DNA from 3 places in the Paenibacillus sp. RC21 genome. Region 1 is predicted to be linked to each of the others. Evidence: predicted binding sites of a transcription regulator. Region 1 holds the regulator's gene; each other region holds the start of a gene.
The links. The regulator LexA, encoded in region 1, represses DNA repair genes until DNA is damaged. The targets are predictions, from matches to a motif close to CGAACATATGTTCG.

Region 1 (3,234 bases):
TTGTCAAAAATACTCGGCTTATATTGTCGAATCATAAGAGACATTCAGCACCCTGATTTTTGTTCATATGTCCCTAATTTTAGGAATTGATATAGGTAAGAGTTTCGAATTTCATAATCAAGGGAAAAAGAATGGGAGAAGGTAATGGGTTGTGTTGAGTTAACATTTTCGCTCCTTATGTTTATGAAACGAGGAAAAGCATTTCGTTCAGAGTACATAGGATAAATGATCATACAGTAAAGATAAAGACACAATAGTTCACAGGGGAGAATAGACATGAAAAAGCATTTTTTTGAATTTTCTCAGGACTGGGATTTAGATGAAGAGAATACGAAATTTTTATCAGTATTCACTTACTTCAAATGTTAAAATTCTGTTGAAAATGATAAAGTCCTACCGACTGCTAAAGGGCCCCTTAATATTGGTTCAATATCCGTTTTACACTATAATGCGGCACAAAAAAGCGGGAAGAAATCCTTCCCGCTTTTCGCTTAAAAACAATCATTAACGTCTGCGTTGTCTATCATTTACACTAAACAGATTAACAGCCAGTGCGTTACCTCTAGCACGTGCAATCGCTCTCTGATTTGAACGGATCGATAATCCTCTTCTTCTCACGTGACGTTTGAAATGTCTTTTACACATGATATCACCTCCCTTCACAAGAAATGAAGGTACGGATGAATTTTAGAAGTGTTTATGCTTACGGTTACGTTTGGAAATTTTGATGTTCAATGCATTGGTGGCTAGTGCGTTACCGCTTCTTGTTTCGGCGGCTGCGGCCTGAAAGACTTTTACGACCAGAAATTTGTTCTTGCCGATACGGTGCTTATACGTTTTGACTCGATTTTTGATCATCTTCTTATCTCCTTTGCTAAGGTCTACTTTATTCATATGTCAGTAGCGCTAGCAATGTATCAGCATAAATCTATTAAAAGCAAAAAGAAGCTATCACCTATGATCCTAATATTCAGAAACTAATAAAGTATGGAGATACGGAACGTAAAAAAACTTATGCTTACCTGCCGTATCCTTTCCCACTTTACGTTGTAGGAGAAAGTTACAGCAGATTAGCATAAGTAGAATAGTAAAGAATGAAGATAAGAAGCTGGTAAAAGAAATATTACTTATTATAAAGGGTTTTAAGTTTTTTCTCGTAATACGCTTCCTGGTTAAGAATACGATTATTCAGTTGTTCAGATAATATACCATATTTATCTAAAATAATGATATAATTCTTTTGATCCACCAATATACAGAACAGTAATTGCAGGTATAAACCGTTTAATCTATGGGCTATCAAAGGAAAAAGAATAGCTGTGAGGAACATTTTGTGTACATAAAATCAACACAAAACCGGCTTGCCATGGGCAGCCGGTTTTGTTGTAGCGGGAAGAATAACGGGGCTGAAAAATGAAAAATCAGTGGAAGTCCCGGAAGAGTCCTACAACCTTGCCCAAAATACTGACGTGCGTCAGACGAAGCGGTTCAAAGGCCGGATTTTCCGGTTGAAGTCGAATATGATCTTTTTCCTTGTAAAAAGTTTTAACAGTAGCCTCGTCCTCGTCTGTCATGGCCACGACAATATCGCCGTTATCGGCTGTCTGCTGTTGACGTACGATGACATAATCTCCGTTGGCAATACCAGCTTCAATCATGCTTTCTCCTACAACAGATAACATGAATATTTTATCCTCACCAACAAAATGTTGGGGAAGAGGAAAGTAATCTTCAATATTTTCTGTTGCTGTAATAGGCAGACCAGCTGTAACTTTGCCGACGACCGGAACACGACTAATTGAGTAATTAATCAAGTTGCTGTTATCCGATTCGTCTTGGCCGAGTAACTCGATGGCCCGCGGTTTCGTTGGATCACGACGAATCAGTCCCTTTTTCTCCAGACGATCCAAATGACCGTGAACCGTAGAACTGGAGGCCAATCCGACAGCCTCACCTATTTCGCGTACAGAAGGGGGATAACCCTTTAGACGCACTTCATTGCGGATAAATTCAAGAATGGCCTGCTGGCGGCTTGAAATCTTAGACATACCGTATCAACCCCATTTAGTAACGTTTGGGAAAATTATAGCATAGAACCTCCGTTCGTACAAACGTAAGTTCTAAATAATCCTAAAAAATAATCACGAACTTTTGTTCTCTTTTCTATTGAACAAAACAAATGTTCGTGTTATATTGTGAAAAAACATAGGAACAAACGTTTGGAGGACGCGACAAATGATGAAATATAGCACATATCAAAGTATTTTTCCAATGAATTTAGAAAAGATTCAAAATGTCCGGAATGAGAGAAGGGCGCAGCTTGTACGGACCATTTCCAACAGTCTCCTGCCCAAACTTCTTATTCTGGTTATCGTTGCCTGGATTGCGGGTGCAGGTGTACTGACGGTATTCGCGGCTCCTTCGGTTTCGAATGAAGAGGTGACCAAACTTATTGTACAACCTGGGGATACATTGTGGCGGATTGCCTCCACTCATAAACCGGAACGAATGGATACACGGGTATATATAGAAGGAATTGTTCGGATTAACGGAATGGAAGATCGAGGAGTGCAGGCAGGCCAGCTTTTAAAGCTTCCGCACTTCTGATCAGTCACATTAGAGCTGTCAGGGAACGTGATACGGGAACCTTGACAAGCTCTTTTCTACATGTCAAAGTGTATTATATCTTTGCTTATATGGAGGGGACAGAATTTGGATATAGACAGCTTGGTACAGCGCATCAATGAATTGGCTCGCAAAGCAAAAGCCGAAGGATTGACGGAAGAGGAAACAACAGAGCGCGCCAATCTTCGGGAAATTTATTTGGATAACATTCGCCGTAATTTCCGGCAGCAACTTGATACGATTGAAATTGTGGACGAAGATACGTCGAAGGGAAATGGTGGGCTGAAGCATTAATGTCGCTAAAGCGGCTTAGCCCGCGTAATTTGCTTTTCGTTTTTTTAAGGTATCTATTTTTGGTATCTATATAGATTAGGATTGGTAGCAATTGTTTTAAGCAATATATTTGGGAAGGGAATTGAGAGATGGCCCGGTCATTTGAAAGAAAAGTTCGCAAAAACACAGCGCATTTGAATAAATCGCGCAAAAAGCAAGGCATCCAAACCATTAGTGGCGCCGGTTCTGCAATGGATATTTTCCGTGGACGTAATATTACCGTGCCAATCATGTTGGCTGGACTTGCAGTTCTGTATATGCTCATGAGTTATTTTT
Region 2 (3,234 bases), on a different contig from region 1:
CCACGCAAAAGTAAAATGTAGCCGACACGCAGGCCACATTCGATGCAAAAATACCCTGCACAACTGTGCAGGGCATCAGAATCATGCTATTCAAACGGCTGTGCCATAACCCCTGGCTCCAGTTCACGAACCAGGATTCACCAAGCTTTATTCAAGCTCCAGCAATTCCTGTTCTTCCTTGGCTTGCTGTGCCAACTCTTCTTCTGTCGGCGGAGCTACCGTCGTAATCAAATTGCTGGCCACCCGAATTTTTTGTTCGATCGTACTAGCAATGTTCGGATTTTCCTTCAAAAATTGCTTCGCATTTTCACGTCCCTGACCTAGTCGTTCACCTTCATAGGAATACCAGGCTCCGCTCTTATCGACAATGTCATACTCCGTACCAATGTCGATCAAACTGCCTTCCTTGGAGATGCCTTCGCCGTACATAATGTCCACTTCCGCCTGACGGAAAGGAGGTGCGACTTTGTTCTTCACCACTTTAATACGTGTGCGGTTACCTACAACGTCATTACCGCTTTTCAAGCTTTCAATGCGGCGGACATCCAAACGAACTGTAGAATAAAATTTCAGAGCACGTCCACCTGGTGTAGTTTCAGGGTTACCGAACATAACACCTATTTTTTCACGTAATTGGTTAATAAAGATAGCAATGGTATTCGACTTGTTAATAGCACCGGACAGCTTACGCAATGCCTGCGACATTAAACGGGCTTGAAGGCCAACATGGGAATCCCCCATTTCACCTTCAATCTCCGCTTTTGGCACAAGTGCCGCTACAGAGTCAACAACAACAATGTCTACCGCTCCACTACGTACAAGCGCTTCGGCAATCTCAAGTGCTTGCTCTCCTGTATCTGGCTGCGATAGCAACAACTCATCAATATTGACACCCAGCTTGCTGGCATACGATGGATCAAGCGCATGCTCGGCGTCGATAAAAGCGGCTTGTCCGCCTGTTTTTTGTACCTCTGCTATAGCGTGAAGAGCTACTGTTGTTTTACCAGATGATTCTGGTCCATACACTTCAATAATTCGGCCTCTCGGGAAGCCGCCCGTTCCTAACGCAATATCCAAAGCAATCGAACCACTGGGAATCGTTTCCACTTGCATGTGGGTGGACTCACCCAACTTCATAATGGAACCTTTACCGAATTGCTTTTCTATTTGACGGAGCGCCATATCCAGCGCAGCACGACGATCTGACAATAAACTCACATCCTTCGTTGTTTGTACTTTAATAATACCTTGTTTTGACACGCTTGCCAAGCATTTTTTCGAACATACATTCGTTTTTTTGTTTAGACAGTTCTCTTCTATACTTCCATCTGTCTCTTAAATCAAAAAAGAACCGCAGGCAAAAAGGCTTTTGCAACGGTTCTTCCGATAGTATGATTATATCATTAATCGTTTACCTAAAACAACTCTATGAAAACTCGCGTCGGATACAGATCATTAAGAGAGCTTCTCATTTTCCACCAGTCTGCGCCATAATCTGTACAGGATTGCTTTAACAGACCGCAGACGAATCGCTTCACGATTCCCGCTCAGCTTCAGCTCGTATACCTCAGTCTCCTTATCACGCTCAGCAATACCGATATAAACCAGACCAACCGGCTTCCGCTCAGAATATCCGGGTCCAGCTACACCTGTAACCGAGAGTCCGAAATCACTGTCCGTGACCATTCTCGCCTGCTCTGCAAGCACAAGGGCTACTTCCTCGCTTACTGCGCCGGGCGCATTGTCCCCCTCCAAATAATCATGAGGCACGTTGAGCAGCTTCTTCTTCATTTCATTGGAATAACACACGATACCGCCCTGAAACATAACTGAGCTGCCCGGAACGGAAGTGATGTGCTCCATCAGCATTCCACCTGTGCAGCTTTCTGCCGCGCTAACAGTCAGTCCGCGATTGGACATCAAATCCACAATAACCTTCTCCAGCGTGACGTCCTCGCTCGCATACATGTATTCCGAAAGACGTTGCTGAATTTCTGCTTCCGTAGCCCCCAGCTTGACCAGTGCCTCACTCTCGCTGGCCGCCTTAGTGGATATACGGATTGTGACCTCTCCCTCCTTGGCATAAGGAGCAATGGTCGGGTCTGTCTGTGATTTTATCAGATCCAATAAGCGGGTTTCGAGAGCTGACTCGCCGATTCCTGCAAACTTTAGCATTTTCGAATAAATCGGCAGTTCCTCACCACTCAGTGCTTGCTGGAGCAACCAAGGTTTCGCCTGATTCTCAAACATCGGTTTGAGTTCCTTCGGCGGTCCAGGCAAAACCACATAATATTTACCATCCTGTGCAATCGCATCGCCCACAGCCAGACCTGTCTCATTTTCAAGAGGGGTAGCCCCTTCAATGGAAAGCGCCTGACGCCGATTATTTTCGGTCATTTCCACCCCGCGATTACGGAAAAACTGTTCCAGCTTATCCATAGCGAGACGGTCTATATGTAATTTACGCCCCAGCACAGCGGCGATTGCATCTTTCGTCAAATCATCCTGAGTCGGTCCCAGACCACCGGAGAACAAAATAATATCCGCACGCTTCTGAGCCAGACGTACCGCTTCCTGAAGTCGATCCATGTTATCGCCAACAACCGTCTGAAAATATACATCAATCCCAACCGTAGCCAACTCTTGTGACAAATATTGGGCATTTGTGTTCACAATTTGTCCGAGCAATAATTCAGTTCCTACTGCGATGATTTCAGCTTTCATCGTTTCTGCCTCCTGTAGAGCGAATGTTGTGGGAATTATGCAAAGAAACAGCAATAAGCAAACTCCCTATCGCTGTTCCCATGAAACTTATCCTGTTAAACCTTGGAGGAGCGAAGTAAATGGCTGTTCTTTACAAAATAGTCAATTCCCGAGTAAATAGTAATAAACGCAGCCGCCCATATCGTTATTAAATCAAACGGAATACCCAGAAAGACAAACGGAAAATTATTAATGAGCAACGCTACAATGGCAACGATCTGGATGATGGTCTTTAATTTGCCCCAGTTGCTTGCAGCGACCACAGAGCCATCCAATAAAGCAATCTGACGCAGACCAGTAACCGCAAACTCACGGCTAACAATGACAACAACAATCCACGAATCAATCTTGCCCATTTCCACCAAAGAAACCAAAATAGCAGTTACCAGAAGCTTATCCGCAAGAGGGTCCAGTAATTTCCCCAAGTTGGTGACCATGTTATTTTTACGGGCCAAGTATCCGTCAAGACCA
Region 3 (3,234 bases), 650 kb from region 1:
CATATCCTCGCGGCTGACCCGTCCATCCTGTGGCAACAGCAGATCCGTTTTGACCGCACGAAATACATCCTCGTACCGCCAACGCCGCTGGACGATATCCAGCGAAGCCCGAATCATTTCCACCAAGGGATGATGCAATACGCTTCTGCGCTGATCCAGAAACACCGGAACCTCATATTGCTTAAATATCGGCTCCACCCACGGCTCATAATCCTCAATATGGCGTACAAACAGAGCCATTTCCCGATAACGCGCTCCCTCATCCCGGGCCAGACGGCGCATTTCGCGCACGGCCCCCTCCAGCTCCACGCGCCGGTTCGCTGCGGCATACAGCTTGATTTCTTCTGGCTGCTTGTTTTTCCATTGCTCCCGCATCTGCTGCTGCGGCATAGATCGTTCCTGGTTCCGATACACCGCACGTCGTTCAAACTCTGCCTCCAGATACGCCAACGCCGGGCGGTCCTTAAATCTCGGAAGCGGATCAGGGCGCAGCAGTTGTGTCTGCGTCTCCATCATCAGCTCGTCCGCCATCCCTTTAAGCTTTACATAGGTAGCCGCCGCAGGATGAAATAAATCCAGCTCATGCGGAAGCTGTCCACTCTCGTAGCTGCGATTGCAGGTCAGTGCGACCGTCAACGAAGAAGCGTGCAGCATGAGCTGCTCCACCACCTTGTATTCATGCGGCGTAAACCTGCGGTAGCCATCCATCCAAATATCCGCTCCACGTACAATGGACGACTCAGCAATCTGTTCCGCCAGCATACGCAGCGTATCCTCGCCGTCAATATATTTAAGCGTCAGCTCTCTTTCAAAATCCTCATAAATCAGACTGATGTCCTTGAGCTTGCCGTGTAAAATCGGAATGGATTCCCCCGCAGCATTCATTCGCTCCAGTTGCTCCGGTACAGACCAAGTATCATTCCCGTACTGCTTCAGCTCTGTAAACAGCGTATTTAACCGATCCACAAAGCCAAGCTGGTCTCCCGAATCCTTAAATAAACTCAGTTCATCCTTGCGACGACGAATAATTTTATATATAAGCATCTTCTTGCCTTCCTCCGTCACAGGTACCAGCGCCGAGCCCCCGGTTTCCTGCATGACCAAATAGGCAAGACGATGAAATCCCTTGACCTGTGCACGCACCGTCCCCTGAATACCGTTTCCGGCTTCTGTAAGCAGCGCATGCTCGGAAGCAAATGACGATTGCTCCGGCACAAGCAACAGCATAGGCTTACCTAGCGGTTCTCCGCGTAGCATAGCCGTCATTTCACGACGGATTAACGTGCTTTTCCCGCTGCCTGAGCGGCCAATTAACAAACGGACCGACATGATGCGGCCTCCTTTCCAACGAACAACAATCTATTAAACAGTATAGCATATGAGGCAAGGGAGAAAAGAACGTACGTTTGCCATCTTGTAGCATTTTATCCTCCCTCAAAAAATAAACAGTCCCGCAGGTTTGGCTTGGTGCATGCCTTCTCTACAGGACTGTTTTATTGAAAAACGAGCCTAATCTACTTATTCCGCTACCCCAAAAGGCGGTTAACTGTGTATGAATTCTACAGTTGTGTCCGGCTACGCACCTCAAAAATAGCGAATTTCAAATAATGGCCTTCCTCTACACCTAGAATTTGGGGATGATCCTTGCCAGCCGCTCTCCAATCCACCAGACGGAGGATTTTTCCGGCATCTGCCGCAGCTTCTTTAATCGTGTCCAGAAACAGCTCCGGCCGCATATGGAATGAGCAGCTCGCAGTCACTAAATAGCCGCCCTCATTGACCAGCTTCATCCCGTGCAGATTAATATCCTTATATCCACGCGTAGCTCCTTTGACCGCATTCTTGGTTTTGGCAAAAGCTGGCGGATCAAGAATCACCACATCAAAGGTACGTCCGCCCCCTGCTGTGAGTGGCTTGGAAGTATCCCCCTTTCCCCCGGCCCGCGCGGTGCGTTCCTCTAAGCCTTTAACCTGATTGCGCAAATATTGGAAAGCATCGTCCACGACAAACTCGACGCGTTCCTCAAAACCGTTCAGCTTGACATTATCCCGTGCGCTTTCAATTGCGTGCTCGGAAATATCAAGACAAGTTACTTTTTTAGCACCGTATTTGCAGGCATTGAGCGTAAAGCTTCCCGTATGTGAAAAACACTCCAGCACGGTTGCACCATCCCAGAATGGGAACTCCACAACCTTGCCGCTTCTGTTCACAGGCTTCATGACCGCTGTGCCAGCGTCACCCTGTTCTGCTACTTCCTGTAGCGTAATTCCGCTGCGTCCTCCCCAGCCTGTCATCAGCGGCGCAATCGCCGCACGATTCTCACGCTGGTCAAAGAAATAGCCTGTCTTCTGGCCCTCTACAATATCGACCTTGATACGCAAACCATTTTCCGTTACCACGACATGACGTGGGCAGTCGCCATATAAAGGCCCTTTGGTCTGTTCCAGTCCTTCCAGCTCGCGGATGGATACATCGCTGCGCTCATATATACCAACAGGGCCAATCACTTCAACAAGTGCATCCCTGATTTCTTCCCTGCGGCGATCCATACCGAGCGTTAATAATTGTATGACTAACACGTCGCCAAAACGGTCTACAATCAGCCCGGGTAAAAAATCAGCCTCGCCGTATACCAGCCGATACGCGTCTCCCCCGGTCACAAAACGTTCACGGTGCTCCAGACAATCGCGGAACCGTTTGGCAAAAAAGCTTTGATCCATCGCTTCCAGCGGCTCGTAGGACATCACACGCACCGTAATTTGCGAGGCCGGATTATAGTAACCCGTTGCCAAATAACGGCCCTGATGGTTTACGATACTGACCAGATCACCCGCCTCCGGCTCACCCTCCACCTTGGCTATTTCATTTTTAAACACCCAGGGGTGCGCGTGTTCCAGCCTTTTTTTGCGGCTGCGTTCCAATATTACTGAAGGCAAAGTCCTTCACTCCCATTCTTGGATTAATCAAAGTGTTAAAAGTGTGGGGTTCGATGGGGCGCGGCTCCGCGATTCATTTGATCTTACGATCGCTGTTGCAATGGGATTCTTGGATTTTACAAATAATTTTAATGGTAAGAATCCCCCTGCAAAGGCGAACGCTACCGCTTCTCCAGATTCAAATGAACCGCTCCGCTACTGCCCGCCTTAATATCGACGTCACACTTTTAAAGCTTGTGAAGTTCTATAAAAATTTTCGTTTTCCTAAAAAACAGCTTGGTCATGCTTGTCATGGCTG

Region 2: recA (recombinase RecA) is a predicted target of LexA. The motif match lies at 1,279-1,292, and genes of this name have one in related genera.
Region 3: addB (helicase-exonuclease AddAB subunit AddB) is a predicted target of LexA. The motif match lies at 1,396-1,409, and genes of this name have one in related genera.

What each region holds. Positions count from the first base shown of each region.
Region 1 is NZ_JBIYCS010000002.1:48,962-52,195, reverse strand. It holds gene ABIA61_RS05390 (hypothetical protein) at 505-645, opposite strand; gene ABIA61_RS05385 (hypothetical protein) at 688-858, opposite strand; gene lexA (transcriptional repressor LexA) at 1,422-2,048, opposite strand; gene ABIA61_RS05375 (LysM peptidoglycan-binding domain-containing protein) at 2,239-2,607, shown strand; gene ABIA61_RS05370 (DUF896 domain-containing protein) at 2,713-2,919, shown strand; gene ABIA61_RS05365 (hypothetical protein) at 3,048-3,234, shown strand, end outside.
Region 2 is NZ_JBIYCS010000001.1:425,357-428,590, reverse strand. It holds gene recA (recombinase RecA) at 148-1,209, opposite strand; gene ABIA61_RS02065 (competence/damage-inducible protein A) at 1,456-2,724, opposite strand; gene pgsA (CDP-diacylglycerol--glycerol-3-phosphate 3-phosphatidyltransferase) at 2,820-3,234, opposite strand, start outside.
Region 3 is NZ_JBIYCS010000002.1:697,925-701,158, forward strand. It holds gene addB (helicase-exonuclease AddAB subunit AddB) at 1-1,329, opposite strand, end outside; gene ABIA61_RS08465 (class I SAM-dependent rRNA methyltransferase) at 1,560-2,936, opposite strand.